Regions from separate parts of the Bradyrhizobium sp. 62B genome, predicted to be linked through region 3. Evidence: riboswitches for the same ligand, from Rfam matches in the RefSeq annotation. Region 3 holds a riboswitch; each other region holds the start of a gene.
What was found. Region 3 has a riboswitch for cobalamin ahead of ML401_RS12725 (energy-coupling factor ABC transporter permease). Riboswitches for the same ligand answer to the same signal wherever they lie in the genome.
Positions count from the first base shown of each region.

Region 1: it holds a riboswitch for cobalamin, as region 3 does, so the genes downstream of both, ML401_RS13975 (TonB-dependent siderophore receptor) here and ML401_RS12725 (energy-coupling factor ABC transporter permease) in region 3, are expected to answer to the same signal.
Region 2: it holds a riboswitch for cobalamin, as region 3 does, so the genes downstream of both, ML401_RS16155 (TonB-dependent receptor) here and ML401_RS12725 (energy-coupling factor ABC transporter permease) in region 3, are expected to answer to the same signal.

Region 1 is NZ_CP092841.2:2,999,091-3,009,071, forward strand. Features, by position in the region: gene ML401_RS13945 (TadE/TadG family type IV pilus assembly protein) at 180-1,601, shown strand; gene ML401_RS13950 (TadE/TadG family type IV pilus assembly protein) at 1,635-2,171, shown strand; gene ML401_RS13955 (TadE/TadG family type IV pilus assembly protein) at 2,171-2,827, shown strand; gene ML401_RS13960 (peroxidase-related enzyme) at 3,192-3,767, shown strand; gene ML401_RS13965 (CoA transferase subunit A) at 3,875-4,681, shown strand; gene ML401_RS13970 (CoA-transferase) at 4,678-5,424, shown strand; cobalamin riboswitch at 5,630-5,825, shown strand; gene ML401_RS13975 (TonB-dependent siderophore receptor) at 5,932-8,202, shown strand; gene ML401_RS13980 (PepSY domain-containing protein) at 8,205-9,650, shown strand; gene ML401_RS13985 (hypothetical protein) at 9,794-9,967, opposite strand.
Region 2 is NZ_CP092841.2:3,445,233-3,455,213, reverse strand. Features, by position in the region: gene ML401_RS16160 (hypothetical protein) at 1,054-1,635, opposite strand; gene ML401_RS16155 (TonB-dependent receptor) at 1,709-3,946, opposite strand; cobalamin riboswitch at 4,060-4,274, opposite strand; gene ML401_RS16150 (hypothetical protein) at 4,322-4,579, opposite strand; gene ML401_RS16145 (fumarylacetoacetate hydrolase family protein) at 4,662-5,510, opposite strand; gene ML401_RS16140 (hypothetical protein) at 5,616-5,825, opposite strand; gene ML401_RS16135 (hypothetical protein) at 5,978-6,169, opposite strand; gene ML401_RS16130 (adenylate/guanylate cyclase domain-containing protein) at 6,275-8,011, opposite strand; gene ML401_RS16125 (lytic transglycosylase domain-containing protein) at 8,327-9,981, shown strand, end outside.
Region 3 is NZ_CP092841.2:2,724,476-2,734,456, reverse strand. Features, by position in the region: gene ML401_RS12740 (histidine phosphatase family protein) at 1-335, shown strand, start outside; gene cobT (nicotinate-nucleotide--dimethylbenzimidazole phosphoribosyltransferase) at 328-1,380, opposite strand; gene cobF (precorrin-6A synthase (deacetylating)) at 1,391-2,140, opposite strand; gene ML401_RS12725 (energy-coupling factor ABC transporter permease) at 2,183-2,860, opposite strand; cobalamin riboswitch at 2,897-3,116, opposite strand; gene cobA (uroporphyrinogen-III C-methyltransferase) at 3,162-3,893, opposite strand; gene ML401_RS12715 (cobyrinate a,c-diamide synthase) at 3,890-5,200, opposite strand; gene cobM (precorrin-4 C(11)-methyltransferase) at 5,200-5,982, opposite strand; gene ML401_RS12705 (cobalamin biosynthesis protein) at 5,979-6,347, opposite strand; gene cbiE (precorrin-6y C5,15-methyltransferase (decarboxylating) subunit CbiE) at 6,344-7,525, opposite strand; gene ML401_RS12695 (cobalt-precorrin-6A reductase) at 7,524-8,270, shown strand; gene cobJ (precorrin-3B C(17)-methyltransferase) at 8,246-8,980, opposite strand; gene ML401_RS12685 (precorrin-2 C(20)-methyltransferase) at 8,977-9,708, opposite strand; gene ML401_RS12680 (precorrin-8X methylmutase) at 9,711-9,981, opposite strand, start outside.

The sequences.
Region 1 (9,981 bases), 270 kb from region 3:
TGAGACATCTGCCTCCGGTGAGGTTCCGGTTTGCGGAGTGCCCGTAAGTGTTGATTAAGAGACCGATCGCCATATTCCGCCCGTGATGGGCGAGTGCCGGGATCGAACCCGACAGCCTCTTCCGTCGATTTCACAGGGAAAGGACCGTTGCCGCAACGACGGCAGCCAGGATGAACCTCATGCTCCGCCGCGCAATGCTCTGTTTCGCGACAGACCGGAAGGCCAACGTCGCCATCATCTTCGCGCTGACGATGGTTCCCATCATCTTTCTTCTGGGGATGACGCTCGACTACACGCTGGCCTTGCGGAAGCGTGAGCAATTGAACGCAGCCGCCGACGCGGCCGCGATCGCGGCCGTGCGGCCCGCGATGCTGACGCAGACCACCAAGTCCGTCATCGAGAACACGGCGGCTGCCGTCTTTGCCGCGAAGGCGAACCTGCCCGGGTTGGCGGCCGTGCCCACGCCGACGATCACCGTCACCGATTCCGGTCTCTCGCGGACCATCACGGTCTCCTACACCGCAGAGTCCGTCAACAATTTCCCCGGCGTCCTCGGCAAGTCGACCTGGCAGGTGGCCGGTTCGGCAACGGCGAAGGCGTCCAGCGCCCCCAACATGAATTTCTATTTGCTGCTGGATGATTCCCCGTCGATGGCGTTGGCGGCCACCCAGAGCGACATCGACGCGATGGTTCTCGCCACGAAAAACCAGCCCAACTACGCGAAAAATTGCGCCTTCGCCTGCCACGAGGCGCATCCCAACAACGCAGCTCCGAGCGCGACGAACAAGGACAATCTCACGGTCGCGCGTGCGAACAACATCACGCTGCGGATCGATCTCGTGACGAATGCCGTCAAGCAATTGATGGTCGGGCCCTGGTCCTGCCCGCAGTCGGGCACCTCGGGCGGCGTCATGCAGTGCATGTCGGCGCTCAACAACACGACCTACAAGGCCGCCATCTACACCTTCGACTACGCCCTGAACACGATCCAGACGCTGACCACCCCGACCACGGCCGGCACGCAGATCGGCAACATTCAGCTCCTGACGGTCGACCACCAGAACTGCCCGGTTCTCGACAGCAAGGGCGCCTGCGTCTACACCACCGACTACGGCACCGACATCTCGAAGGGGCTGACGGACCTCAATGCGATTATGCCCAATCCCGGCGACGGTACCGCGGCCGGGACGCCGCAGGAAGTGGTCTTCCTCGTCACCGACGGCGTCGAGGACAAGCTGATTCCGAAGACGGGTGGCAGCTGCGATCCAAATGCCACCTATGCGCTGCCGGCGGCCAACTCGACGACTTTGCGATGCCAGCAACCGCTCAACACGGCGATCTGCGATACCATCAAGACTCGGAACATCCGCATCGCGATTCTCTACACCGAGTATCTGCAACTGCCGAGCGACAGCTGGTACACCAGCCGTATCTCGCAATTCAACAACCCGTCCTCGTCGACCGGCACGATCGCGCAACGGTTGAAATCCTGCGCGTCGCCGGGCCTGTACGCAAACGTTCAGAATGGCGGCGACATCAACCAGGCACTGACGGATCTGTTCATCAAGGTCGCGTCCAGCACGGCCAGCCTCGTGCAGTAGGGAAAAGAGGCCATGCTTGGATCAGCTTCGACAATGAAGAGACGCCGCAACCGTTGCGCCGCTTTTGCCGCGAATGACAGCGGAGCCACGGCCGTCGAGTTCGCGCTCGTCGCCGCGCCGTTTCTCGCGCTTGTCATCGCACTGATCCAGACCTTTCTCGTTTTCTTTGCCCAGCAGACGCTCGAATCTATCGTCCGCCAGTCGGCGCGTCTCGTGATGACCGGACAGGTTCAGTCTGCGAACATGTCGCAGGCCGTCTTCAAGCAGAAGGTCTGCGATCAGATCGTGATCCTCTTCAACTGCAGTGGCCTGATGGTCGACATGCAGGTGGCGACCACGTGGACAGCAGCGAACACGGCGATGCCGACCCTGACCTATGACGGCACGGGCAAGGTCTCCAATGTCTGGCAGTACGATCCGGGCCAGGCTGGCGATATCGTCGTGCTCCGCATCATGTACGAGTGGCCGGTCGTCCTCGGTCCGCTCGGTTTCAACCTGTCGAACCTCAGCAACGGCAACAGGCTGATCATGTCGTCCGCCGCGTTCCAGAACGAGCCAGGAGCTACCTGATGATCTCGGCCCTGTCATCTCGCGTCCGGCACTTGGTATCCGATGTCCGCGCCGTGGCAGCGACGGAGTTCGCGATCGTGACGCCGTTCATGCTGCTACTCTATATCGGCGGCGTCGAGCTCGGCACCGCGCTCTCCATGAACGTCAAGGTCAGTGCGACCGCGCATGCTGTCGCCGACATGATCACGCAGAACACGTCCGTTAGCCCGAGCCAAATGGACGGTATCCTCGCGGCTGCGACCGCCATCATGGCTCCATATCCCATCAAGAATGGTAGCAACTCCTTGATGACGATCACGGTCTCGGAAGTCTCGACCGACAGCAGCGGCAACGCAACGGTGCAATGGAGCAAGTCGACCAGCGGGTCGGGGGCGAGAACGCCGGGGACCGCCATGACTTTGTCGTCCTTTACCGCGCCGGGCGGGACCACCAACGCTAAAATCTCGCTCATCCTGAGCGAGGTCTCCTACGATTACACGCCCAACCTCGGCTTCACCATCGCAGGCACGGTCAAGCTGTCCGACAGCTACTATCTGTTCCCGCGCTGCTCGACCAACGCCTCGAGCTTTCCATATTACGACGTGAAGTATAAAACGACTTCTCCGACGTCGACCACCTGCACCTGCGTCCAGCATTTGCAGCAGAAGACCTGTTAGCCTCGCAGGAGCGAGGTTGATCGATCGGGGATGGTGCAGGGCGGCACGTCGGTCTCTTCGAGAAGTTCATCACGCCAGAGCAGGGGCTTGCAGGCGGGGCGTCTGGGTACAAGCGCGCCTGCGATCGCCCCGGCGCGCTGGGCGCGGGGGGCTGGGCTACGGTAGCCTGCATTGCTTTACGACGTCGAAGCAGGCATTGATGGCGATAGCCGCGCTGGGAGGCGGGCGCTACGGGCGACCGCGGAACCTCCCCCTGACGCGCTCGACGCAACCGCCCGAGGATGTCCTGCAATCACCCGGGCCAAGAACATGAGGAACGCGATGGGTAGAGATTCCCATCGACCAGCCCGAGGATATCCAGGCCATGACCCAGGCATCTGCCATCAGTCGCTTCCCCGTCCCTGATCTCGCCGACATGCCGGACGACATCCGGACCCGCATCCTGGCCGTCCAGGAGAAGTCCGGCTTCATTCCGAACGTCTTTCTCGTGCTCGCGCACCGGCCGGACGAGTTTCGCGCATTCTTTGCCTACCACGATGCGCTGATGGACAAGCCCGGCAATCTCACCAAGGCCGAGCGGGAAATGATCGTGGTCGCGACCAGCAACCTCAATCAATGCCAGTATTGCGTCATCGCGCATGGCGCGATCCTGCGCATCCGCGCCAAGGATCCGCTGATCGCGGACCAGGTTGCGGTCAACTACCGCAAGGCCGACATCACGGACCGCCAGAAGGCGATGCTCGATTTCGCCGTCCGCGTCTCGACCGAGGCCTACGAGGTTTCCGAGTCCGATTTCGCCGCGCTGAAATCGCACGGCTTCACGGAGGAGGACGTCTGGGACATTGCCGCGATCACGGCCTTTTTCGGCCTCTCCAACCGGCTTGCCAACGTCACCAGCATGCGTCCGAACGCGGAGTTCTACAGCATGGGACGCGGCTGACGGAGTTTCGCTCATTCACGATCGGGCGGCTCGTGCGACTTAGGCGTTTCGACAAATCCGGAAGTTGGTCTTGCTCGATCGGCGTCTTGATTGGGAGAGGTGAAGAGATGACAGACTTCGTAACGCCGCAAGAGATGGCGGAGATGATACCCTCGGGGTGCAAGCTCGGTCTGGCGCCTGACGATTACGCTGCGTCCCCTGGAATGATTCGGCTGCTGATCGATCGCGGCGTTCGCGGTCTGCATGTGGTGTGTGCGCCGATCGGCGGCATGCAGGTCGACATGCTGATCGGCGCCGGCGCCGTGACGACGCTGGAGACCAGCGCCGTCAGTCTCGGCGAAGCCGGCGGCGCCCCCTGTTTCAGCCGGGCCGTCCGCGACGGGGCCATTCGCCTGCGCGATGCGACCCGTCCCGCGGTGTTCGCAGGCCTGACGGCCGCCGAGAAGGGCGTGCCGTTCATGCCGATCCGCGGCATCATCGGCAGTGACGTCCTCAAGAAGCGGGACGACTGGAAGGTGACGTCGAATCCGTTCGATGACGGCGAGAAGATCGTCGTGGTCTCGGCGATCCAACCTGACATTGCCTTGTTTCATGCGCCCGAAGCAGACCGGTTCGGCAACGTTCGGCTGGGGCGCCGGCGCGAAACGATGCTGCTGGCGCACGCCTCGAAGAAGGCGTTTGTGACCGTCGAGCGCATCTCCGAGACGTCACTGCTCGAGGACGAGAAAATGGCCGCGGGCGTCCTGCCTGCAATCTATGTGAGTGCGGTGGCGCAGTTGAAGAACGGCGGATGGCCCACGGGGCTTTACGCCGAGTACCCCAGGGATGGACAGGAAGTCGAGAAATACGCGCGCGCGGCGCGCTCGCCGGAGGGTTTCCAGGCCTATATCCGGGGTTCGAGGAGCGCGGCATGAGCGAGGCGTGCACCAGCCGCGAGCTGATGATCTATACGATCTCGCGGCTGCTGAAGGGCGTGCGGCATGTTGCGGTCGGTCAATCCTCGCCGATGCCGGCGGCCGGTGCGATGCTGTTGCGTGCGCTCAACGAGCGTGACGGAGCGGAGCGCGTGCAGGTCTCGATCCTCGGATCGGTCAAGCACAATTCCTTCACCGGAGGAGCCGAGGAGCTGTTCGATTGCGCCGCGCAGGGGCGCCTGGATGCCTTCTTTCTCGGCGGTGGCCAGATCGACGGCCGGGGCAATGTCAATCTCGTCGGCACCGGCGACTACCCGAACAATCCGGTTAGGTGGCCCGGCTCGTTCGGCTCCGCCTATCTGTACTTCCTCGTTCCGCGGGTCATTCTATTCCGCGAGGAGCACAGCCTGCGGTCCCTGGTAGAGCGCGTGGACTTCGTGTCTGCGCCTGGGGTCACCGACGAGACGGTCTATCGGCGCGGCGGCCCGCATGCGCTGCTGACCAACGCGGCGCTATTCTCCTTCGACCGGGAGGCGGGGCGCTTTCGCCTCGAGAGCACGCATCCCGGCTATGGTTGGCGCGACATTCGCGGCACGACGGGCTTTGCCTACGACAACGAGCAATGCGAGGTCACGACGCCGTCGCCGGACGACGCGACGCTGGCCTTGATCCGGGGACGGATCCGCGAGGAGCTGCGCGAATGCTATCCGCAGTTCGCGGGCAACATGCCGGGTCCGGGGTAGGGGATCGCGTCTGCACTCTGCGGTCGGGTTAGGGCGCGTACTCATGAACATTCGTCGATATCTGCCTCGCTTCGATACTGCCGTCCTCATGCAATTGCGGCAGATGTCGCGAAGGGCCACACCTGATTTGGACCGAGGGGCGAAACGCCGCCCCCGGGTGGATGCCAATTCGCCCGATGGCCAGTTGACAGTCCTTTGCAACTAAAACTAGGTTGCCTGCGACGGTTCTCTTTCGGGAGATCAATAGGGAATACGGTGCGGGTGTCCCCCAACGCCGTGGCTGCCCCCGCAACTGTAAGCGGCGAGCCTTCGTCAAAAGCCACTGGGCCTGCGGGCCTGGGAAGGCGGCGACAGGCAACGACCCGCGAGCCAGGAGACCTGCCGTCAGTCGTGGTCACACGCGAGCACATTGGGCGGGGTGTCCTGATGAGTGTTGAGCTGCCTTCCTCTTGAGGCAGCGGCCAAGCTGCGTTCGCGGTGACGTGCCACGTTATCGCGAGACTATTGATGACCTCCCGTAAGATCTTCGCGCCACGCTGCGCGTTGCTCCGTTCAGTTGCATTTTCCTGCCTCGTGGTGTCGAGCAATGGCTGGGCACAATCCGCAAGACCAGCGCAGACGCTCGATCCTGTCGTAGTGGAGCCGTCGGCGAAGCCACCGAATGCCCGGAGCGCCCGACGCAGCAATGCCACGCGCCTCGCGCGCCCACGCCAGCAGCGAAACGCAGCTACCGCCGAAACGCGGGCTCCGACGACCAACCCAGCGGGTCCCGTATTCGCCGCACCGACGCTCAACCTCACCGGCGCTAGCACGGCCGGCAGCCGACTAGGCCTGACGCGACTGCAGACGCCGGCCAGCGTGGAGGTGATCTCGGCCAAGACCATTTCTGAACGCGGCCAGCAGAACATCCTCGACGCGGTGACGCAGAACGCCACCGGCTTCACTGCAAGCCCGGCACCAGGCAACGGCGGCGTCTCGTTCAACACCCGCGGCTTCACGGGCCTTGGGTCTGTCATGACGCTCTATGACGGCACCCAGCTTTATATCGGCGCCGGCACCGTGACCTTTCCGTTCGACACATGGTCGACCGAGCGCATCGAGGTATTGCGCGGCCCTGCTTCGGTGATGTACGGCGCGGGTGCGGTCGGCGGCGCCATCAACGTCGTCTCGAAACTGCCATCGTGGGTCCCTCGCAACCAGGCCGAGATGTCGCTGGACAGCAACATGACGCGGCGAATTGCCGTGGATAGCGGAGGTCCAGTGAGCAGGGACGTCGCCTATCGCATCACCGCCACCGGCAACATGTCGGACGGCTGGGTTGATCGTGACAAGACTTCGAATGTCGCGCTCCATGCCGTGGTCCAGATCAGGCAGAACGAAGACGTCACCTGGACACTGTCCACGGACTATGGCGACCGCAACCCCTCACGTTACTTCGGCACGCCGCTGATCAACGGCATGCTCAATGAATCTCTTCGGTTCAAGAACTACAACGTCAGCGACAGCCACATCCGATACCAGGATAGCTGGAGCCAGGCGAAGACGGAATGGCAGGTCGCTGATGGCATCTCGATCCAGAACACGCTCTACTACCTGAACTCCAAGAGGCACTGGAAGGACGTCGAAAGCTACGCTTACAATCCCGGCACCGGCCTGATCAATCGAAGCAGCTATATCGAGATTTTTCACGACCAGCAGCAGGTCGGCAATCGCATGGATGCGAAGTTTCGTGGGCATGTCTTCGGCATGGCCAACGAGTTCCTGGCAGGCTTTGACGTCAACAGCATCAACTTTACCCATACCAACAACTCGCCCTATGGCGGCTCGTCGTCCGTCAACCCCTACAGCTTCGTTCCAGGCGTGTTCAACAGTCCGAACGCCACGGTCCCCAGTTTCGGCAGCGTAACCAACCAATACGCGCTGTTCGCCGAGAACCGGCTGTCGGTCACCGAGCAATTGTCCCTGATTGCCGGCATCCGCCAGGATGAGCCGACGGTCACGCGCACCGACTATGTCACGCCCGCCAACAGCTTCGAAAAGTCGTTCTCCTCGACGACCTGGCGCGCCGGCGCGGTCTATACGCCCGTCAAGGACCTCGCTTTCTATGGCCAATATTCCACCGCGGTCGATCCGGTCGGGGGGATCATCTCGCTGTCGTCCGCCAACAAGAATTTCGATCTGGCCACCGGCAGACAGATCGAGATCGGCGTCAAGCAATCGTTCTGGGGCGGCCGGGGTGAATGGACACTGGCCGGCTACGAAATCGTGAAGAACAACCTGCTGGCCCGCGATCCCAACGTTCCTTCGCTCACCGTCCAGGTCGGCCAGCAATCATCGCGTGGGATCGAAGCATCAGTCGGATTCCTGCTCGACTATGGCTGGCGAATAGATGCAAACACCGCCTTCCTGCGCGCGAAGTACGACGACTTCGTGCAATCGGTTGGTGGCGCAGCCGTGAACTATGCCGGCAACGTGCCGGTCAACGTACCGCAGACCGTTTCCAACATCTGGGCGACCTGGGCCTTTGCACCCAACTGGTCGGCCAATGCGGGCGTGCAGATCGTCGGCAAGACCTACGCGGACAATGCCAACACGATGACGCGCCCGGCCTACAACATCGTCAATGCCGGCGCGCAGTGGAAGCCCGATCTCAACACCACCGTGTCGTTCCGCGTCTACCATCTCTTCGATGAGATTTACACGACGTCCGGCGGCACCACGCAGTGGCTGCTCGGAATGCCTCGCACGGCCCAACTCGCCGTCAACGTGAAGTTCTGAGCGTGTCACGCACCCTGAAACGCACGCTCCGGCGGTGGCTGTATATCGGCCACCGCTGGCTCGGCATCGTCACCTGCCTGTTCTTCGCCATGTGGTTCATGTCAGGCGTGGTGATGATGTATGTCGCGTTTCCCGGTCTTGCCGACAAGGAAAGGCTGGCAGCGCTTCCCGACATTCAATGGGAGAAGGTGAAGCTATCGCCGGACGATGCGATGAGGGTCGCAGGCGCGACGCGCTACCCGCGCGATCTCCGGCTCGCCATGCTGGCCGACGAGCCGGTGTATCGGATGATTGGCTGGGACGGTCAGCGGCAGGCGATCTCCGCGGCCGATGGCCGCGTCGTGACCGGGGTCTCCGAACGGGAAGCTCTTGCGGTCGCGCAACATCATCCCGCGAGCAAATCGCCGCAACTGGAAGACATCGTCGATCGCGATCAATGGAGCGTCACCGCCCGTTACGATCCGTTGCGACCGCTCTACCTTATCGGGCTCGGCGATAACGCCGGCACCAAGCTCTATGTTTCCTCGCGCTCCGGCGAGATCGTGCTCGATACCAACCACACCGAGCGCGTCTGGAACTGGCTCGGCTCCATTCCGCATTGGATCTATCCGACCGTTTTGCGCAAGGATGGGCCGTTGTGGCGGCTGGTGGTGCTCTGGATCTCCGGCATCTGCCTCATCGTCGGCGTCACCGGCATCTGGATCGGCATCCTGCGCCTGCGGCTGAAGCGGCGGTACACGAGCGGCGGGATCTCCCCGTACCGCGGCTGGATGGCTTGGCACCACGTCACTGGACTGATCGCGGGCGCCTTCGTGCTGACCTGGATGTTCTCCGGTTGGCTGTCACTCAATCCCGGCGAAATTTTTGCAGGCCGTAACACCACGCGGGAGACGCTGCAACGTTACGCCGGCCATGATGCGCCGACCATTGCGACAAAGCTGCCGACGCCGCAATCCGCCGCGGTCGAAGCGCGCTTCGTCTGGCTCGATGGCGGCCCGATGATGATCGCCGCATCGCGTGACGGCACGCAGAGGCCGCTGGATATCACGTCGGGTCGAATCGCGACACTCCCGCAGGATCGGCTTTGGACGGCCGCAGCGAAATTGCTGCCGCAAGCGCGCCTCGCGGAACGGCTCGTCCTCGACGACTACGATTCCCATTGGTATGCGCATCATCACCAGCGCGAACTGCCGGTGCTGCGCGCTGTCTTCGATGACGACGCCAGAACATGGTTTCACATCAGCTCCGTTACCGGCGACATCATCGGCCGCGCGGACGGCAGCCGGCGGACCTATCGCTGGCTGTTCAACGCGCTGCACAGTTTCGATTTCCGGTTGCTGCTGATGTATCGCCCGGCCTGGGATCTCGTGGTTTGGCTGCTATCGATCCTTGGCACCATCGTCTCGGTGAGCGGTGTCGTCGTCGGATGGCGCTATCTGCGCCATTGAAGTGAATTGCGCCGTTGGCATTGTCCGCCCCGGGTCCATTTTCGACGGACGCATCGGGGACTGTCGGCTGGTCGATGTCCGCTTCTGCCACAAGCGCCGAACCGGGGCCGAGTCAGGAGCGGTTCGGTCGGTTGCCCCATGATTCAAGCTCCGTTGGCGACGAGCCGCTCCGCGATCGCTAACACCTCCGCACGCACCTGCGCATCCTTGATGCGCAGAAAGGCAGTGATGAGCCTCAATGCATCTTCAGTTGTGGTTCGGTCGTCGACATCTGCTAGCGGATCAGTAGGAACGTCGACATTCGTCGCGTCAGACATTGCTTGCTCTCCGA
Region 2 (9,981 bases), 720 kb from region 3:
GTCGCGGTGCGATGGGCCCCGGCTCAGCAGCGCACCGTCCAAGTGACGCTGCGCTGCGCCCGGGGCACAGCGCGGCGGCGTGGGACGCACTTGCTCTCTCCCCGTCATTGCGAGGAGCCCTTGCGACGAAGCATGAGGTGCAAGTTCGATCTCCAAACTGTCATTCCCCGTGAATGTGGGGAATCCAGTACGCCGCGGCTTCTCGGTTCAATCACTGCTTTTTCGGAGTACTGGATCGCCCGCCCCCGTGCGCAATCGCGCACCAAACGGGGCGATGACACCGGGTGTGTGATGGCAAGCGCGCGTTCGCATTCTCGCGGCTGATTTCGCCCGAGCTTTGCTTCGTCGCTCCACCCTCAAATCCAAGAGGGTGCAGGGAAGGCCGGGTGCCGACAGACACCCGCGGTCCGCTGCGCGAAATGCACGCAGGAAGAACCGCACAGCAGCATACAGGTGACGCCGATCACTCGGCCTTCCCTGCGCGATGGTCGGACGGCTTATGCCGTGCTCTCCCGGGAGCCGAACTTTCCTTTGGCCTCCCTCGCCGTTCGAATTGGATGATGCCGTCCACCCGGTTGGGCTCGCGCGCATCTTCGATCCGGCTTGACCGTAGCAACGACGGCCAGGACCACACGGTTTTGCCGTACGCACGGCCCGCCATTTCGCCGCAGTATTTCCAACCCCGTCGACGGAGCTGCGAAACTTACAGGCGAGACGAAGCCTAGCAGCGCCGCTCGTCCACACGCGGTTTCGGGCTCACAGGGACTACCCGCCCTGCCCGCACCTCTCATGCCGACGCTGCCGCGTCCACCGCAAGCCCGGCTCGCGATCAAGACGACCTCGAGATCGCCCCTCCTGGATGAGCCGGGATGAGCCGACACATACGACAAATCCGAATTTCGGTAAAGTGGAATATTTTTAGCGAGACGGATTGACAGAGGCCGACACAGGGCACGGCCGCGTAGCCCGGATGAGCGGAGCGACACCCGGGATTCCACCAGCACTGTCCCGGTTGTCGCTACCTCCCCGGGCTACGATCTACGATGGCGTCGCTCAGGCCGACATTGCGCCCTTGTGTCCGAACGGATCGACCAGGCGGACGATCTCGCAGATCGCAACGAGGCCTGCGAGCCAGACGGCGCAGGTCAGGGCGATGCGCGTCACGATGGCGACGGTGAAGGCGCCCTCGCCGCCCAGGAACGGCGTCGCGGCGAGCAGCGCGAGCTCGTAAACTGCATAGGCCGTAACGAGCATGATCGCGAGCACCAGCGGCGTGCGCCCCCGGGGTAGCAGGCCGAGCACCATCGACGAGGCCGCCGTCGCCAGCAGCGCAGCCGCGCCGATGACAAAGCCCCATACGATGGTGCCGGCGTCAACGGGATAGTGCAGCGCGCCGAAGCCGATGGTCTGGTTCACCAGCCAGGCGCCGGTGACGACGAGCAGCGCCTGGCGCAGCGGCAGCATCGCCGCCGCAACGACGGCGAAGGCCGCAAACGGCGTGACGCAGGCGAAACCGAAGCTTGCGAGCGCGCATGATGCCGTCAGCAGCGCAAAGCAGAACATCGGCGCAAGGCGCGGCGCGACCGGGTGAAGGCGGAAGCCGTCGCCGTGAGACGGCAGGATGCTGAAGGCCATGGATGATCTCCTTGTTGAGGAATACCAGTTCATCTGAGGGTGAGCGACAGCCGTAGCGAGGTGTAAGCCTTGATCAGAACGTCGCGCCGGCCTTGAGCAGATAGGAGCGGCCGGGCAGCGGATAGGCGCTGAAGCGGCCGTCGGTGAAAGTGCTGGCGATGGCGTAGTCGTAGTAGAGCGCGTTCAGCACGTTGTTGACGCTGAGCGACCAAAAGTAGCGCTCAACCTGGCCGCTGAGCTTGAGATCGATCGTGCCGTTGGCCGGAATCGGCTTCTGCGTGCCCGCCTGGTCGTTGTCCATGCGCCGCTCGCTCCAGAACCGCGCGGTGGCATCGAGCACCAGATAGTTCTGCCAGATGTTCCAGGTGACGCCGGCGCTTGCCGTATAGCGCGACACCAGCGGCACGTCGTTGCCGGCCCAGACGCCTTCGCGGAAGACCGCGCGGGTATAGGCCATGCCGGAGCGCAGCAGCAGGGCGTCGTTGACGCGATAGGACAGGCTGGTCTCCGAGCCGTAGCGGCGGGTCGGATCGAGATTGGTGTTGTAGAACAGGACCGGGTTGAAATGGACCTCGTTGGTGAGGTCCATCAGATAGAGGCTGCTCTGCAGCTGAAGTCCGCCGCCCTTGATGCGCAGGCCGCCCTCGATGTCCTGCGAGGTCTGGGTCTTGAGCTGGAACGTTTGCGGGATGGCCGCGAAGGTCAGGGGATCGAAGGACGGCCCCGAGGACAGCCGCTCGTCGACGTCAGGCGTGCGGAAGGCGCGCGCGGCGCGGCCGAACAGCGAGACCACGTCATTGAGGCGATGCTCGGCTCCCAGATGCAGCGCATATTGGGTCTCCTCGCTGGTCAGCGGCGACGCGCCGATGTCGGCGTTGAACGGCGCCGCCGCGTCGAAATTGTCGCGTGCCGCAAGCCTGACGTTCTGCACCCGCGCCCCGTAGGAGATGTCGGTCGTGGGCGCGACTCCCAATGTGTGCTGGAAATAACCGGCGACCGTCTGCTGCCTGAGGTCGTAATTGTGCCAGGCGGCGAGCCCCTGCCCGGCGCCGCGGTCCTGCCGGAAGCTCGCATCGTAGTAGTCGATGCCAGTCAGGAGCTGCGACGGCATGCCGAGCAGCAGGCTCTTCACGCTGAGCCGCGGCGTGATCGACCACGTCGTCAGGTTGGAATCGACATAAGTCGAGGTGAAGAAGGCAGGAACCGGCGCCGGGCTGGAGAAGAACGCGCTCTGCTGCTTCTTGTCGCGCACACCGCCGTCGACGATGAGATCGACGCCGTTGACCAGGGTCTTGGTGAAGCCGGCTGTCGCGCTAATGCCCTGCTGGTTGGCGTAGTTGAACGGCGTGCTGGTGCCTCGGCGGCTGGTCTTGAGCTCGTCGAGGCCGATGGAGGGATCGACGGTGCGGCCGCCCGGCAGGCGCAGCTCCTGATTGTCGCCGGTGACCGTGAGAAACGCCGTCAGGCCCGGCGTCGTGTAATTGAGATTGCCGACGCCATTCTGCTGGGAATAGCGATTGTTGTCGCGATAGCCGTCGGTGCTGACGGCATTGCCGTAGAACGAGGTCGACCACGGCCCGGAATTGAGCGAGGTCGAGACATTGCCGAGCCTGGTGTTGAACGAGCCGAAGGCGGCCTCGATGCGCGCGGTCACGGGCGGTCCGCCGCTTCCGGTCTTGGTGACGATGTTGATCACGCCGCCGACCGCGTTGTCGCCGTAGAGCACCGCGCCGGAGTTGCCGCGCGTGATCTCGATACGCTCGATGGAATTGAGCGGGATGGTGGAGAGGTCCACCTGCGCCATGTCGACATCATTGAGCCGCCGGCCGTTGACCAGCACCAGCGTGTTGGCGGTGGCAAAGGCGCCGAAGCCACGCAGGTCCACGCTGGTCTTGGCGCCGATCTGGCCGCCATAGAACGTCGTGATCTGGGCTCCCGGAGTCTGCGTGGCGATGATCTCGGCAAGCGTCTGCGACGGCGCATGCGCGATATCCGCGGCCGTGATGACGGTCGTGGCGGCTCCGACGATGCCGCCGTCACCCGCGACAGCCTCGGAGCCCGGGCCGGATGAGCCGGTGCCATTGCCTGCCGGCGCGACATTCGCGGCTCGCCGCGGCCTCGTCGTCTCGCCCTCACCGATCGCCCTGGCCCGCGTGCGGTTCTGATCGTCGGGCTTGCTCACCTCGACCGGCGGCAACTGCTCGGCGACAGCATGCTGGGCGAAGGCGGCGGAGAGACCGAGCGAATGGAGCGAGACGGATGCGAACAGGCCTACGCTGAGGCGCCGGGCAGCAGAAGCGAGACGGGACAATGTTGTAACCTCGGTATGACGTCGGTGGCACGTCACAGCGAACGAGGTTTCACGGCAGAGCGATGGGCTGCTCCGGTGAAGCCAATGTCTGTACTCCCCGACCGACATCCTCGCGTGTGACCACGGCTGACGGCAGGTCTCCTGGCTCGCGGGTCGTTACCTTGCGTCGCCTTCCCAGGACCGAGATTCCCAGTGGCACAGGACGAAAGATTCACCGCTTACAGTTGCGGGGGCAGCCGTGGCGTTGAGACAAATCCCGGCGTTGGGACGTCCCGCACCACATTCCCTTTTGATCTCCATGAGGAGAACCGTCACGATCATCTACGTGCCGTTCCGCCGGAGAGTCAATCGGCCAGTCGGTGTAGCAACTGCGGCTCAAGTCCGCCCTCGCAAACGCTGGGCCTGGGCCCAGGCGGCAGCGACATCGCGAGGCGGAACATCGACGCGCTTGATCGGGGTCAATTCGCCGGAGGCCGAGACGATCGCAGTCTCCTCGCGGCGGCAGCGCGTGCAGACAAAGCGAACCTCATGCGGCGACGCCGACCAGCTCGACCGCTTCACATTGGCCGCCATCGGCCAGGCGTCGCAATGCGAGCACGACACCAGAAATCGGCCGGGATCGAGCATACCCATTCCATCGGACTCCGCGTCCTGCCCTCGTCTTCAATGGCTAACCCATGTGAATCGTTCCGGTGCCCCAGCACCGTCGGTTCCGTCAGGCCTCGTCGGCGACGGCATTGCGCAGCAGGCCGACCTTGTCGATCTCGACCTCGACGACATCGCCCGCCTTCATCCAGAGCGGCGGGGTGCGCCGCGAGCCGACGCCGCCCGGCGTGCCGGTGGCGATGACGTCGCCGGGCTCGAGCCGGGTAAACTGCGAGCAATATTCGATCTGGCGCGGGATATCGAAGATCATCTGATCGATGGTGGTGTCCTGCACCACCTCGCCGTTGAGCCGGGTCTGCAGCCGCAGCGGCCCGACCTCTCCGACCTCGTCGGGCGTCACCAGGAACGGGCCGAAGGCGCCGGTGGCGGGAAAGTTCTTGCCCGGCGTGAACTGATGGGTATGGCGCTGGTAGTCGCGGACGCTGCCCTCGTTGTAGCAGGCATAGCCGGCCACATGGCCGAACGCCTCGGCGCGGGGGATGTAGCGGCCGGCCTTGCCGATCACGACGGCGAGCTCGCCCTCGAAGTCGAGCTGGGTCGAGACCTTCGGGCGGATGATGTCGGTGAGATGCCCGGTCTGGCTGTTGGCGAAGCGGCCGAACACGGTGGGATTGTCGACCTCGGTACGCCCGGTCTCCTTGCGGTGGTTCTCATAGTTGAGCCCGATGCAGAGGATCTTGTCGGGGTTCGGGATCACAGGCAGGAAGGCGATGCTGGCCAGCGGATGGCGCTTCGCCCGGGCTGCCGCGGCGGCGACCTCGGACAGAACGCCCGCGGCGATCGCCGATTTGAGATCGGGATAGCGATCGCCCAGCACCGCGCCGAGATCGGCCACGGCGTCGCCGTCCACCAGACCCCATGACGCCACGTTGTTGATTTCAAAGCTTGCGAATTTCATCCGATGTCCCCCTGCTCCAACCGACCCTATCAGGTCGAGATGGCGGGGACGATGGCGGCCGGGGATGGCGCGGTTGCGATCCCTGCAAGGCAGCAGGCGATGCGCTCAGCGCGCGCCCTTGAGGCTGCAGGAGGTCGTGCAGGTGACGGTTGTGCCGCGATCGCATGATTTGCAGGCATTGACGCACTGGTTCATGTCGCGGGGGTTGTAGCTGTAGTTCCGCAAGGGACAGACCGGCGTCGAGCCGGTGATGTCCTGCTCCTGGTCGCAGGCCGCCGTCATGAGCGCGATGATGATCACGGCAACGAGGCGCATGGGATTGCCCTGTGAGGCATGGCAAAACGACGTTCACGGCGCACGCTGCATTGCAGCGAACCCCGGCCTTCCCAACACGGGCACAGCCGATCAGCGACGCCCGCATGCCATCAGGATGCGCGCCAAACGTTAAGAACGGATTGCAGCCGGCCTCAGGCCGCCGCCTGAGTTTCCGCCGCCTTGGTCGCGATCGCCTGCCGCATGTCCAGCGCCAGCTGACGGTACTGCTCCGAAAGCTTCAGATAGAACTCGCGCTTGGTGCTGTCGGTGGCGAGCTTGGCGATCAGCTCGCATTCGGCGGTGAGCGTCTCGAACCGTTCCAGCCTGTCCTGAAGTTCTGGCATCGGCGTGTCCCCATCAAACGCCACAAGGACACCCAACCTAAGCCCGGGAAATAGGTCACGGCGAACATCGTTATCCCGTAGAAATAATTTTTCCGGTGCGGCAGGCTATTTGCTGTCGAGGCGCCAGGCGCCGTCCCATCCCTGGTCCGGCGGGCTCGCCTCGAACTGCGCGATGCGGCCGAGCATCGTGCGCGAGGGGCCGTCGCCGGGGACGGCTTCGAGCGCCGCGCCAAAGGCCGCGCGCGCCGCATCGAAGCGCCGGGCGCGATAGGCGGCGAGCGCCTCGGCATAGTGCGTGCGCAAGCCAAATTGCGCATCCGTGAGCGCGCCAGCCCTCGCCATCACCTCGAAGATCGTCTGCGGCGCGGTCTGGCCGGCGACTGCCAGGCGATCGATTTCGCGCAGCTCGAGCTGCGATCCGATCGCCTCGGCGGTGGCCTGCGAGATCAGGATGCGGGTGCCGTAGACCTTGTTGACGGCTTCCAGCCGCGAGGCCAGGTTCACGGCATCGCCCATCACCGTGAAGCTCATCATCAGCTCCGAGCCGATGCTGCCGGTCAGCACCTCGCCGGTTGCGATGCCGATCCGCAAATCGCACGGCGCGGGCATGGCGCGAATGCCGAGCAGGTCCGGCAGCTGGCGCTGCAGCGCGGGCACCTGGTCGGCCATCTCGATGGCCGCGGTGCCGGCAAGCAGCGCCTGCTCGCCCTCCTCGATGAAGGGCGGGCCCCAATAGGACATGATGGCGTCGCCGATATATTTGTCGATGACGCCGCGATTGCTTCGGATGGGAGCGGACATCACCGTGAAATAGTGGTTCATCACCCTGACGAGGCCGCGCGGCGTCATGCCTTCGCTCATCGAGGTGAAGCCGCTCATGTCGCAGAACATGATGGTCATGACCCGGCGCTCGCCGTCGATCGCGACCTCCGGCCGGTCGATCAGCCCCTGCACCACCTTGGGATCGATGTAGCGGCCAAAGGTCTCGCGGATCCGCTCGTTGTGGCGGAGCTGCTCGGTCATGCGGTTGAAGGCCGCGGCGAGCTCGCCGATCTCGTCCTGGGTGGAGACGGTGATGGTCTTGTCGAAGCGGCCGGCCTCGATCTCGCGGGCACCGGCGAGCAGCAGCCGCACCGGGCGCGTGATGCCGCTGGACACCAGAAGCGCAAAGATCAAGCCGACGATCGCGGCGAGCAAGGTCACGACGCCCGAAACGACGATCGCCTGATGCTGGCGGCTGATCACCTGCGACGTCGAGAAGAACACCTGCGCCAGCATGTCGGCGCGGATCGCGTCGATCTTGCGGTTGAACGCGTCGCGCAAGATATCGAGATGCTCCAGCGTGCCGCGGGCCGCGGGCATGTCCTTGGCGTCGACCTGCTTGACCAGTCTGGCATTGCCCTCGTCCAGATCGCGCCGCAGCTCGGCCACGGCACTCTCGATCCGGACGTCGAGCCGCGCCAGCGCGGCATTGTCGGAATAGGTTCTGGGATCGTCGATGATCGCGTTGATGAGCTTGCGCGCGGTCTCGGCCTCCTCCTCGAACTTGCGGTCCAATGCCTGGAAGTCGCGAAGCCGCGCCGCATAGGCCTCCTCGTCCGACGAGGATCCCATTCGGGTCATCACCATCTGCCGCAGCGCGAGCGCCCGCTCCAGAGAACGGATGTTGGCGCGGGCGAGATGGCTGTAGGCGGGGATATAGCGGTTGGTCAGCTCGTCGAGGAGGACGCCGACCTGGCTCGACATCACCATCGACAGGATCGAGGTGACCAGCATCAGGACGATCAATCCGAGGGCGATGCCGACGATCTTGCGCCGGATCGACTGGTTGAAAATCGGCATAGGTGCAGGGGGCAAAGGGTGAAAGGACGGAACCGGGCACTCAATACACCGGATTTGGTCCAGGGAACACGCGCATCTGCGCATCCATGACGCGGTGAGCCGTCGGTAAGCGGCCCGCGAGCCAATGCGTTAACAAAGGTTAAAGAGATTGTCCTTTCCGAGGTTCCCCGGTTCCAATCCGTATTTTGCCGCATTGTTGCGACAGCGTGAAGGATGCGAAACGATGCCGTGGCATCGTTTGCCGTCGTCTTTGATTCTCAAGCCGCATGTCGTCGCGGACCTTGGTTTGTAATGGTTTCGCAGGGGGACCATGGAATGAACCAGTGCCTACGCTCGCTCGCGTGTGTCGTTGCCGTGGCCGCATTGGCCCTCCTTCCCACCGAGCTCGCGGCGAAGAGCAGTCACAAATCGTCCGCGCCGAAGAAGTCGCATGAGGCCAAAGCCGGCAAGCCGCGTCATGCAGCTAGCGGCAAGGCGCGGCATGTCAAGCAAGCAAATGGCAAGCCTGCCGAGGCCAAGCGCAAGTCGAAGAGTAGCGACGAGCCGTCCAGCAAACCGGCGTTGCCGCCACTGACCGGCGACCTCGCCGCGCTGAAGGACGCAATCGACCTCGCGCGCAAGGGCAAGACCGAGGACGCAAGCGCGGCGCGCGATCGCATTGCCGATCCCGCGGGGCAGAAGCTCGCCGACTGGTTCATGCTGCGCCATTCCGAGAGCACGGCGAATTTCAAGCGCTACGCCGCCTTCCTCGCCGCCAATCCGGACTGGCCGAGCCGCACCCTGCTGCGCCGCCGCGCCGAGGCGCGGCTGTGGCAGGAGAAGAGCGATGCGGCCACCGTGCACAAATTCACCATGGACCGTCCGATCAGCGCCAAGGGCAAGTTCGCGCTCGCCCGCGTGCTGCTCGCCGAAGGCGATACCGACCGGGCCACGCGGCTGGTGCGCGAGGCCTGGCGCACGGACGAATTGTCCGAGCGCAGCGAGGAGGATTCCTACGAGGCGTTCCGCGATCTCCTGACTGCGGACGATCATCGCGCCCGCATGGACAGGCGGCTCGGCGCCAAGGACTACGCCGGCGCCCGGCGCGCCGCAAAACGGCTCGGCGAGGATGCGCTCGCGATCGTCAAGGCCTGCGCCGCCGTGACCGGCAAGGCCAGCAAGGCCAAGGATCATCTCGACGACGTGGCGACCGATGCACGCCGCGATCTCGGCTATGTGCTGTGCCGCGCGCAATGGCACCTGCAGAAGGATCGCATCGACGATGCCGCCGAGGTGATCCTGGCGGCCGCGCCCGAGACCATGGCGGCGCAGGATACCGATGCCTGGTGGCGTGAGCGCCGCCTGCTTGCGCGCAAGCTGCTCGACCAGGGCAAGGCGAAGACCGCCTACGACGTGGTGCGCACCGCGGCTGTGCCGGAGAAGGAAGTCTACCGCGTCGACTACCACTTCATGTGCGGCTGGATCGCGCTGCGCTTCCTCGACGATCCCAGGACGGCGATGGTGCACTTCGCCGCCATCGACGAAGGCTCGGCCAATCCGATCGCGCTGTCGCGCGCCCATTACTGGCGTGGCCGCGCCGCCGAGGCGATGGGTGCCGTGGCCGATGCGCGCATGAGCTATCGGGCGGCATCGCGCTATCCGACCGCCTATTACGGCCAGCTCGCCCGTGCAAAGCTCGGCCTCGACCGCATCGAGCTGCGCCCGCCCTCGCCCGTCCTGGCCGCCGCCGATACGCCGCCCACGGACGAGCGCGTGCGTGCCGCCGACATGCTCTACGGCATCGGCGAGCGCGACATGGTGTTCTACTACGCCGAGGATTTCGCCAAGGAGAGCACCGACGTCACCGCGCTGGAAGCGCTCGGCGAGCTCGCCGGACGGCGCAGCGATGCGCGCGTCATGTTGGAGATCGGCAAGACGGCGCTGGCGCGCGGGCTCGCGCTCGACCATTACGCGTTTCCGACCATCGGCAT
Region 3 (9,981 bases):
TCGGCGACTGGACCGGCCATCGGCACGACGAACTCGCTGCCACCGGCGGCGAGACTTACGCCCAGTTCTGGAATGATCCGGCAGGCGGGCGGCCACCGGGCGGCGAAAGCTTTGCGGATCAGGTCGCGCGTGTCCGGCTGGGCCTGTCGCGGATCGGAGCCGGACCGGCCACGCTCGTCGTGCATTCCGGCACCATCCGCGCAGCGCTCTGCATCGCGCTGGATCTCACGCCGCAGGCCGCCTTGCGCTTCGTGATCGATCCGCTGTCGCTGACCCGGATCGATCGCCTCGCGACCGGATGGCGCGTCGTCTCGGTCAATCAGCGGGTCAGCTAGGCCTGTCCGGCACATTGGCTTCGGCAAAGGTCGCCATGCCGTTGTGGAGTGCGCAGGCGCTGCGCACCAAGGGCAGCGCGATGGCGGCGCCCGATCCCTCGCCGAGCCTGAGATCGAGGCTGATCAGCGGCTGCACGTTCAGCGCGCGCAGCACCAGCCGGTGCCCCTGCTCGGCCGATTGATGCGACGGCAGCAGGAACGGCTGGCACAACGGGTTCAGCCGCACTGTTGCGAGCGCTGCGACCGACACGATGAAGCCGTCGATCAATACGGGAATGCGGCGCTGCGCGGCCGCGATGATCGCGCCCGAGATCGCCGCGATTTCGAGACCGCCGACGGCGCACAGGATTTTTTCGGGCGAAACGCCGGCAACGCCATGATGCGCGATCGCCGCGTCGATCACCCGCGCCTTGTGCGCCCGGCCAGCGGCATCGACGCCGGTCCCGCTGCCTGCGATCTCCTCGGCGCTGATGCCGAGCAGGCTCGCGGCAATCGCTGCCGATGTGGTGGTGTTGCCGATCCCCATCTCGCCGAAGATCAGGAGATCAGGCGGGTTGGCCGCCGCACGCGCGACCGCGCGCTGGCCGGCCTCGAAGGCGAACGCCAGTTCCGCAGGTGTGAGCGCGGCTTCGACGCTGAAATCGCGCGTGCCATAGCGCGGCTTGTCGGTGACGATTCCCGTCATCTCCTCCTGCGCAAGCGTGCCGGCGTCGACCACTTCCAGGCTGCAGCCAAGCTCGCGCGCCAGCACCGAGATCGCGGCACCGCCCGCGGCAAAATTCGCCATCATCGCGATGGTCACCGCTTGCGGATAGGCCGACACGCCCTGGGCGACGATGCCGTGGTCGCCGGCGAAGACGACGATCGGCACGCGCGCCGCGCGCGGCTGCTCGGTGGCCTGCAAGCCCGCGAGCTCGATCGCGAGCTGCTCGAGCCGGCCGAGCGCACCGGTCGGCTTCGTCAGTTGCGCCTGACGCGCGATCGCCGCGTCGCGATGGACCGCGGAGATTTCGGGGCATTTCTGGGTGACCCAGTCGGGGAGCATGCTGCCTCGCTTAACGCGTACGCTTGAGAATGTAGCTGTCCATGATCCAGCCGTGGCGCGCGCGCGCCTCCTGCCGCACGGCCACGATGCGCGGGCCGGCCTCGGCGAGCGCGCCGGATAGGATGATCTGATCTTGCATGCCGAGATAGGCGCCCCAGTAAATGTGGAGGCTATCAGGATCGATCGACTGGAACGCCGTGCCGCCGTCGAGCATCACCACCACGGTGTCGACGCCTTGCGGCCAGCCGCCTTCGCGCAGGCGCCGTCCCGTCGTGACCAGAAATGGCTCGCCGATGTCGTTGAGCGGCAGCGCATGGGCCGCGCACAGCGCCTGGATCGAGGTGATGCCGGGCACCACTTCGATTTTAGGCAAGGGATCGAGCCGCCGCGCAATGCGCAGCGAGGAATCATACAGCGAGGGATCGCCCCAGATCAGCAGCGCAACCTTGCCCTCACCCTTGAGATGATCTGCGACCGCATGCTGCCAGGTCGCGGCAACCGCATCGTGCCAGTCGTCCACGCCCTTGCGGTAATCCGCTTCCTCGGTGTCGCGCACCGGAAGGTCGAACTCGGCGATACGCGTCGTTTGATTGGTCAGGACATCCGCGCAGATCGTCCGCCTGAGATCGGCGAGATCGGACTTCGCCGTTCCCTTGCGCGGGATCAGGACGAGGTCGGCGGCGTTGATGGCTTCAACGGCGGCGCGCGTGAGCTGGCCAGGATCGCCGCAACCGATGCCGATCAGGGAAAGCGTGAGCATCGCGGGCGCCGGGGGCGGCCATGACGGCCGCCCCTTGTCTCTTTAGGCCGCGTTGTGCAGGCGCGGGGTGACGAAGCCCGGCGCGGTGACGCCGCGCAGCGACTTCGCCAGCGCCAGCACGGCCAGATCAGCCAGCGGCTCGATCACGATGACCAGCGCGTAAGAGGCGGCGAACGTCGCGATGCTGGCGAGGTTGCTCATCGCAAAGCCCGAGCCGTAGAGCGCCCAGAACGCCACCCAGCCGATCACGCCGGCCTGATAGGTCGTCGACAGCGCCAGCGCCTGGCGATACTTCAAATCGACATAGGCGGTGTTGCGCGGGATGATCCGCGTTGCGATGGCCTGGATCGCGAACAGCGGCACCAGGAGCGTCGTGACATTCATGCCGTATTGCGGGATGTCGGCCGGCTCGAAGAACACGCCCTGAAGCAGCAGGCCGAACGCGAGGCCAAAGGCGGCGGGCGCCGCACCGAACAGCAGGAACAAGGTCGAGCCGAGAATGAAGTGGACCTCGGAGACGCCGACCGGGAAGTGCGGCAGGATCTCGAAGAAGACGAAGACGAGAACCGTCGTGGCCAAGGTGCGCGCGGCGAACGACGTCATGCCCTGCTCGCGTACGGTCTTGGCCGCGAGCTTCAGGGCAACGCCGCCTGCGGCGATGCCGGTTGCGTAACTCAACACGAGCTTGGCGCCCGTCACGATCCCGGGTTCGATATGCATGGCTCAGATCCTTCCTGCCGTCACACCCGACGGCCTTGGCCTCAAAACGTGCAGGGCCGGTCTCCTGGCTCGCGGTTCACTGGGTTCTCCGGCCTTCCCGGGCCTTGCGGCCCAGTGGCTGATCGGAGCCCCTCACCGCTTACAGTCGCGGGGGCGGCTGGGGTTTTGAGCGCCGCAACTTGGTCCGCCCATCCCCATTCCCGATTATGCTCCGGCGCTTTGCGCCGCGTTGAGCACCATGCCCCTCCTGTGTGCTCCTTTCGGCGCGCCTGCGTCAAGAGGCGAAGGGCGGCCGCGGCCGTCACGACGGATAATCCCCCGCCAGCGCGCCGAACAGGATCACGGCGGCGGTGGAAGCGGCGCCGCCGCGGGCAAGCTGCTCGGCAAGCTCGGCAATGGTGGTGCGGACCAGCCGCTCGTCGGAACGGCCGAGGGATTCGGCGACCAGCGCCGGCGTATCCGCGGCAAGCCCATGCGCGATCAATTTTGCGGCAAGCGCCGGAAAGGTGCGTCGGCCCATATAGACCACGGTCGTCGCTTCAGGATCGGCCAGCGCCGCCCAATTCAGGTTGGGCGGCAGCTCGCCGGTGACGTCCGCGCCGGTGATGAACTGCACCCGGCGCGAGGTGTGGCGCCTTGTCAGGGGAATGCCGGCCTGGGCCGCGGCGGCGCAAGCCGAGGTGACGCCGGGAACGATCTCATAGCCGATGCCGGCTTCGCGCAGCGTCTCGATCTCCTCCTCGAGGCGGCCGAATATCCCGGCATCGCCGGACTTCAGCCGCACCACGCGCGCGCCCGTTACGGCATAGTCGACCAGCAGACGGTTGACGTGATGCTGCTTGGTCGAGGGCCGCCCTGCCCGCTTACCGACCGCGACGAGATTGGCTTCGGGCCGGGCGAGATCGAGGATCGCGCCCGAGGCGAGATCGTCATAGAGCACGACGTCGGCCTCGCGCAGCCGCGCGGCGCCCTTGAGCGTGAGCAATTCAGGGTCGCCGGGTCCGGCGGAGATGAAGGAAACGAACCCGCTCACCGGTCCTCCGCGATCAGATGAAAGAACGTGCCGCTGACATGGCCGCGCCGCGAGCCGGTCTCGGCGATGATTGCACCCGTCGCATCATGCACGACCGCGAGCGGCGTGTCAGGCTGGGCGAGAATGGTCGAATAGTGAAACTCATGGCCGCGCAGGCGCGCCCCGGCGCGATGTCCCGGCATCGGCGCGGCGAGCGTCGCGAGGCGATAGCCCAGATGCATGCGGCGTTTGGCAAAGCTGGTCTCGAGGCCAAGCAGGTCTGTCATCTCATGGCGGATCCCGTCCGCGTCGGTCAAAGCGGCTCCCAGCACCATATAGCCCCCGCATTCGCCATGCACGGGCCGCGTTTCGGCGAAGGCGCGCAGGCCCTCGCGAAACCGCGCATTGGCCGCGATCCTGCCGGCATGGAGCTCGGGATAGCCGCCCGGCAGCCAGCACACATCGGCGCTCGCATCAGGCGCTTCATCGGCCAGCGGCGAGAACGGCACGATCTCGGCGCCCGCCGCGCGCCAGGCTTCAAGCATATGCGGATAGACGAAGGAGAACGCGGCATCACGCGCCAACGCAATGCGCTGGCCGGGCGGCACCACGTTCAGGCCATCCGCGGTCGGCCGCGGCGACCATCCGGCTGCGGATCGCAGCACCGCATCGAGATCGACACGCTCGGCGACGAAGCGCGCGGCCTCGTCGATCAGCTTGCCGATCTCGGCCTGCTCTTCGGCCTGCACCAGGCCGAGATGCCGCTTCGGCAGGCTGATCTCGGCATGACGCGGCAGCGCGCCGAACACGGCGATGCCGGCATCATTGAGCGCACGCCGCACCAGATCTTCATGGCGCGGACTGGCGACACGATTGAGCACGACGCCCGCGAGGCGCACACCGGCGCGGTAATCACGCAGGCCTGCGGCGATCGCCGCCGCTGTCTGCGCCTGTCCAGAGGGGTCGATCACCAGCAGCACCGGCCAGCCCAGCATCTCCGCAATGTCGGCGGTAGCACCGGTGCCGCAGACGCCGCGCGCGGCGACGCCGTCGAACAGGCCCATCGAGCCCTCGGCGAGCACGACATCGGCATCCGCGCCGCGGCTGACGAGATGGGCGATCGTTCCGCGGTCCATCGCCCAGCTATCGACATTGACGGAGGCGCGGCCCGTCGCAGCCGCGTGGAAGGCGGGATCGATGTAGTCGGGGCCACTCTTGAAGCACTGCACATTCAGGCCGCGATGGCGCCAGGCGCGTGCGAGCGCCAGCGTCAGCGTGGTCTTGCCGACGCCGGAGGCCGGCGCGGAGATGACAAGGCCCACCGCCATCACGACGCCTCCGGAAAGCGCGGCTCGGCGCCGACGGGCCGATAGCGACGGTCGTAGTCGGCGGCGTAGAGGCGGCTCTCGTCAAAATCCGCAGCGCCAAGCGTCTTGCCGACCAGGATCAGCGCAGTACGCTCCATCTCCGCGCCGACTGCTGCATCGAGCGTGCCGAGCGTCGCGCGCACGATACGCTGGTCCGGCCAGCTCGCGCGCCAGACGATCGCGACCGGACAAATTTCGCCGTAATGCGGCGTGAGCTCGGCGATGACTTGGTCGAGCAGGTGTATCGACAGATGAATCGCGAGCACCGCGCCGGTCGCGGCGAACGCGGCCAGCTTCTCGCCGTCAGGCATTGCACTGGCGCGACCCGGCGTGCGCGTCAGGACGACCGTCTGGGCAAGCCCCGGTAGGGTCAGCTCAGCCTCGAGCGCTGCCGCAGCGGCGGAGAAGGACGGCACGCCCGGCGTGACCGAAAAGGGAATGCCCAGCGCGCGCAGGCGGCGGAGCTGCTCGCCCATCGCCGACCAGATCGAGAGATCGCCGGAATGCAGCCGTGCGACATCCTTGCCCTCGGCATGCGCCGTGGCGATCTCCGCGATGATCTCATCGAGCGACAGCGGCGCGGTGTTGACGATGCGCGCGCCGGGAGGGCAATGCGCAAGCACCCCCTCAGGGATCAGTGAGCCCGCATAGAGACAGACCGGACAGGCCGCGATCAGGTCGCGGCCGCGCAGGGTCAGCAGATCTGGCGCGCCCGGCCCGGCGCCGATGAAATGCACCGTCATGCGCCGTCTCCTTCCGCGATTGCGGCGGTTGCGGCGCGATCCTGCGAGACCGCCCGCGTCGCAATCAGCCGCGCGCGAGGTCCAGCCGCCGCGAGGGCCGCGGCTTCTGCGACCGATCCGGTCCTGAACTTCTCCATCACGAGATCCGACTGGCTCGGCGTTGCGATCCCGGCCAACATCTCAGCCGGAACAGCCTTGATCGGCACACCGCACTCACGCGCGAGCTGCTTTAGCGGCTCCGCGTCGGCCTTGTCGCTGACAGTTGCCATCGCTGCGAGACCTTCGGGACCGCCCGCCGCCCGCAGCGCATCGCGCAGCGAGGCCAGCGTGACATCTCTCCTGAACCCGAAGCCAGCCACTTTCATCGGGTCACACTCCACTGCACCACAGGCCGTGCAGCTTCCCAGGAACGATAGCGGCCGAGCGGCGCGGAATGCGCGATCTCGACCCGCATCAGCTCGCCGCCATGGCCCTGCTGTAGCTCGCCGAGCAGCGCTTCGGTTTCCAGCGTGACCGAATGTGCGACCAGCCGCATTCCAGGCGCGAGGCGCGACCAGACGGCATCGAACATCGCGCGATCGAGACCGCCGCCAATGAAGACGGCATCCGGCGCTTCCAGCTTAGCGAGCGCATCGGGCGCTTTTCCCGTGACGACGCTGATCCGGTGCGCCAGCCCGAACGCGGCGGCATTCTTGCTGATATTCGCGACGCGATCCTCGCGTGCCTCGATGGCGGTCGCCGTCCCGCCGCACAGCGCCCACTCGACCGAGATCGACCCCGATCCCGCGCCAATATCCCACAGCCCTTCGCCCGGACGCGGCGCCAGCGCCGAGAGCGCGAGCGCGCGCACGGGGCGCTTGGTGATCTGGCCGTCGTGGACGAACAGATCGTCCGGTAACCCTGAGCTGCGGGGAATGCCTTGCGTGCCCCTCGCCCACAAGGCCACCGCGACCAGATTTGAGGTCACCTCCTCGGCAAAGAGGTCGACGCGATGCTGGTCCGTATATTCCTGTGGCCCGCCAAGCGCCTCGAGTGTCCACATCAGCGAGGCACCCCATCCGCGATCGGTCAGCCATTTCGCGAGAGCATCAACCGCCGTTGCATCACGCATCAGGCAGATGATGCGCGCGTCTCGCGCCAGATGCGGCACGAGACGCTCGAACGGCGCGGCATGGAGGCCAATGCATATCGTGGTCTCCAGCCGCCAGCCTAAGCGCGCAGCCGCGAGCGAAAACGTCGACGGTCCCGGATGCGCGATCCACTCGTCGCTACCGAGTCTCTCGGCGAGAACAGCGCCTGCGCCATGCCAGAACGGATCGCCGGAAGCGAGCACCACTGTCGGCCGATCGCGGCAGCTCAGCACGACACCGGCATCGAAGGGCGCTGGCCACGCACGGCCGCGACTGCCCACGCCGGCGAGCGCGAGGTGCCGTTCCCCGCCAAAGACGGTTTCGGCATCGGCAAGCGCCTTTCGGCTTGCTTCCGACAGCCCGGCAAGGCCATCTTCGCCGATACCGATGATGGTCAGCCAGGGATCAGCCATGATGCGCGCCCTCATACTGGGCGGGACGGCCGATGCGAGCTCGCTCGCAGCCGAGGTCGCGCGCGCGCGCATCGATGCCGTCTATTCGTACGCCGGTCGCACTCACGTGCCGGCCGATCAGCCGCTGCCGACCCGCATCGGCGGTTTTGGCGGCGTCAGCGGGCTTGCGGGTTACATCCGCGACGAGCGCATCACGCATGTGATCGACGCGACGCATCCATTCGCTGCCGAGATGAGCCGCAACGCGCTCGAAGCTTGCGCGGACACCGGGACGCCGCTGCTCGCGCTGGAGCGCGCGCCCTGGGGCAGCATGTCCGGGGACAATTGGATCGAGGTTGCAGATATCAGTGCCGCCGCCGCCGCGCTGCCCGAGGCGCCCGCGAACGTGTTCCTCGCCATCGGCCGCCAGCATATCGCGCCGTTCGCGATGAAGCCGCAGCATGCCTACACGCTGCGCTTCGTCGATCCGCCGGACGCGGCCCTGCCCTTCGCCGCTGACGTGATCGTGTCGCGCGGACCGTTCACGCTTCACAGCGAGCTCGAGATGCTGCGCGCCCGCGAGATCGCGTGGATCGTCGCCCGCAATTCCGGCGGCGACGGCGCGCGTGCCAAGGTCGACGCGGCCCGCATGCTGGGCCTTCCCGTGGTCATGATCTCGCGGCCGACGCTGCCCGAGCGCCGACGGGTCGAGAGCGTCGCTGAGGTGATGCAGTGGCTCGGTCATTCGACCCGCCTCGGTGCATAGACCCAGCGGCCGACACGGCGAGTCTGCGAATTGCCGACGATCACCAGCGTGCGCATGTCGGCCATCTCCGGCGCCGCTTCGTTCAGCGTCACGGTCACGATCTTCTCGTCGGCCGCGCTGACCGCGCGCGCAAAGATCACGAGGCGCTCGCCGCAGCCGGCCTCCTTCAGCGCCGCCAGCGCGCGGCCAAAGCCCTCGGGCCGGCTCGCCGATCGCGGATTGTACATCGCAATCGAAAAATCGGCTTCCGCTGCGAGGCGCAGGCGCTTTTCGATCACAGGCCAAGGCTTGAGATTATCCGAGAGGTTGATCGCGCAGAAATCATGGCCGAGCGGCGCGCCGGCTCGCGCAGCCGCCGCCAGCATGGCGGTGATCCCCGGCAGCACGCGGATCGGCAGCGCCTGATATTGCGGCGCCTGCTGCAGGGCCTCGAACACGGCCGAGGCCATCGCGAACACGCCGGGATCGCCGGATGACACAACGACGACCTGCCCACCCTCGGACGCAAGCCGCAACGCTTCGCTCGCGCGCTGCAGCTCCTCGCGGTTGTCGGAGGGATGCAGCTTCAGCCCAGCACGCGGCGGCACGCGCGCGACATAGGGCGCGTAGCCGAGAATGTCGGTCGCGGCGGCAAGCGCGGCCGTGACCTCGGGCGTCACCAGGGCATCGCTGCCCGGCCCGAGGCCCGCGATGGTCAGCGTGCCCGTCATTCGGCGGCTTCCAGATGCCGGCCCTTGCCGTGCACCAGCACGATCGCAAAATAAGGACAGTCGGCGGCATCGATCTCCGCCAGCCGCACCACACGCTCGCCCGGCATGGTGCCGCGCTCGACCAGCCAGGCGTCGTCCAGCCGGCCGGCAGATGCGAGCGCGCGGCGCACCTTTGCCAGATTGCGGCCGGTCTTCATCACGACGAGCGCATCGGAATCCCGCATGCGCCGCTCGAGCTCACCTTCGGGAAGCGTGCCCATCAGCACGGTCGTCACATCATCGCCAAGCGCGATCGGCTGTCCGACGCCGTTCCAGCAGCCGACCATGCCGGGAATGCCGGCGATCACCTCGATCTCGACACGCCCCTGCAGGCGCGTGTGCAGATGCATGAAGGAGCCGTAGAAGTAAGGATCGCCCTCGCAGAGCACGACGACGTCGACCGCACGCGAAAGCCGCGCCAGGCGCTCCGCCCATTCGTCGTAGAAACCGGCGAGCAGCTGGACGTATTCCGCACTGTCGAAGGCGATCTCGGTCGTGACAGGGTATTCCATGGGGTATTCGGTGACTTCAGTCGTCAGCATGCCCTCGACGATGCGCCGCGCCTGGCCCGGCCTGCCCTTCTTGCGAAAGTATGCGACGTGCTTCGCAGCCCGCACCGTGCGGTCGGAGCGCACGCTCATCAGATCGGGATCACCGGGGCCGAGACCGCAGCAGATGATGCGTCCCATCGCTATTCGCTCCGGCTCGCCAGCGCGTTGACGGCCGCGACCGTGATCGCGGAGCCGCCGAGGCGGCCTTCGACGGTCAGCGCCGGCGCTGGCGGAGCGGCCATCAGCGCCGCCTTGGACTCGGCTGCACCGACGAAGCCGACCGGGCAGCCGATGATCGCCGCCGGCCGCGGGCAGTCTGTATCCTCCAGCATGTTGAGCAGATGAAACAGCGCCGTCGGCGCATTGCCGATCGCGACGATCGCGCCGTCCAGATGCGGCCGCCACAGCTCG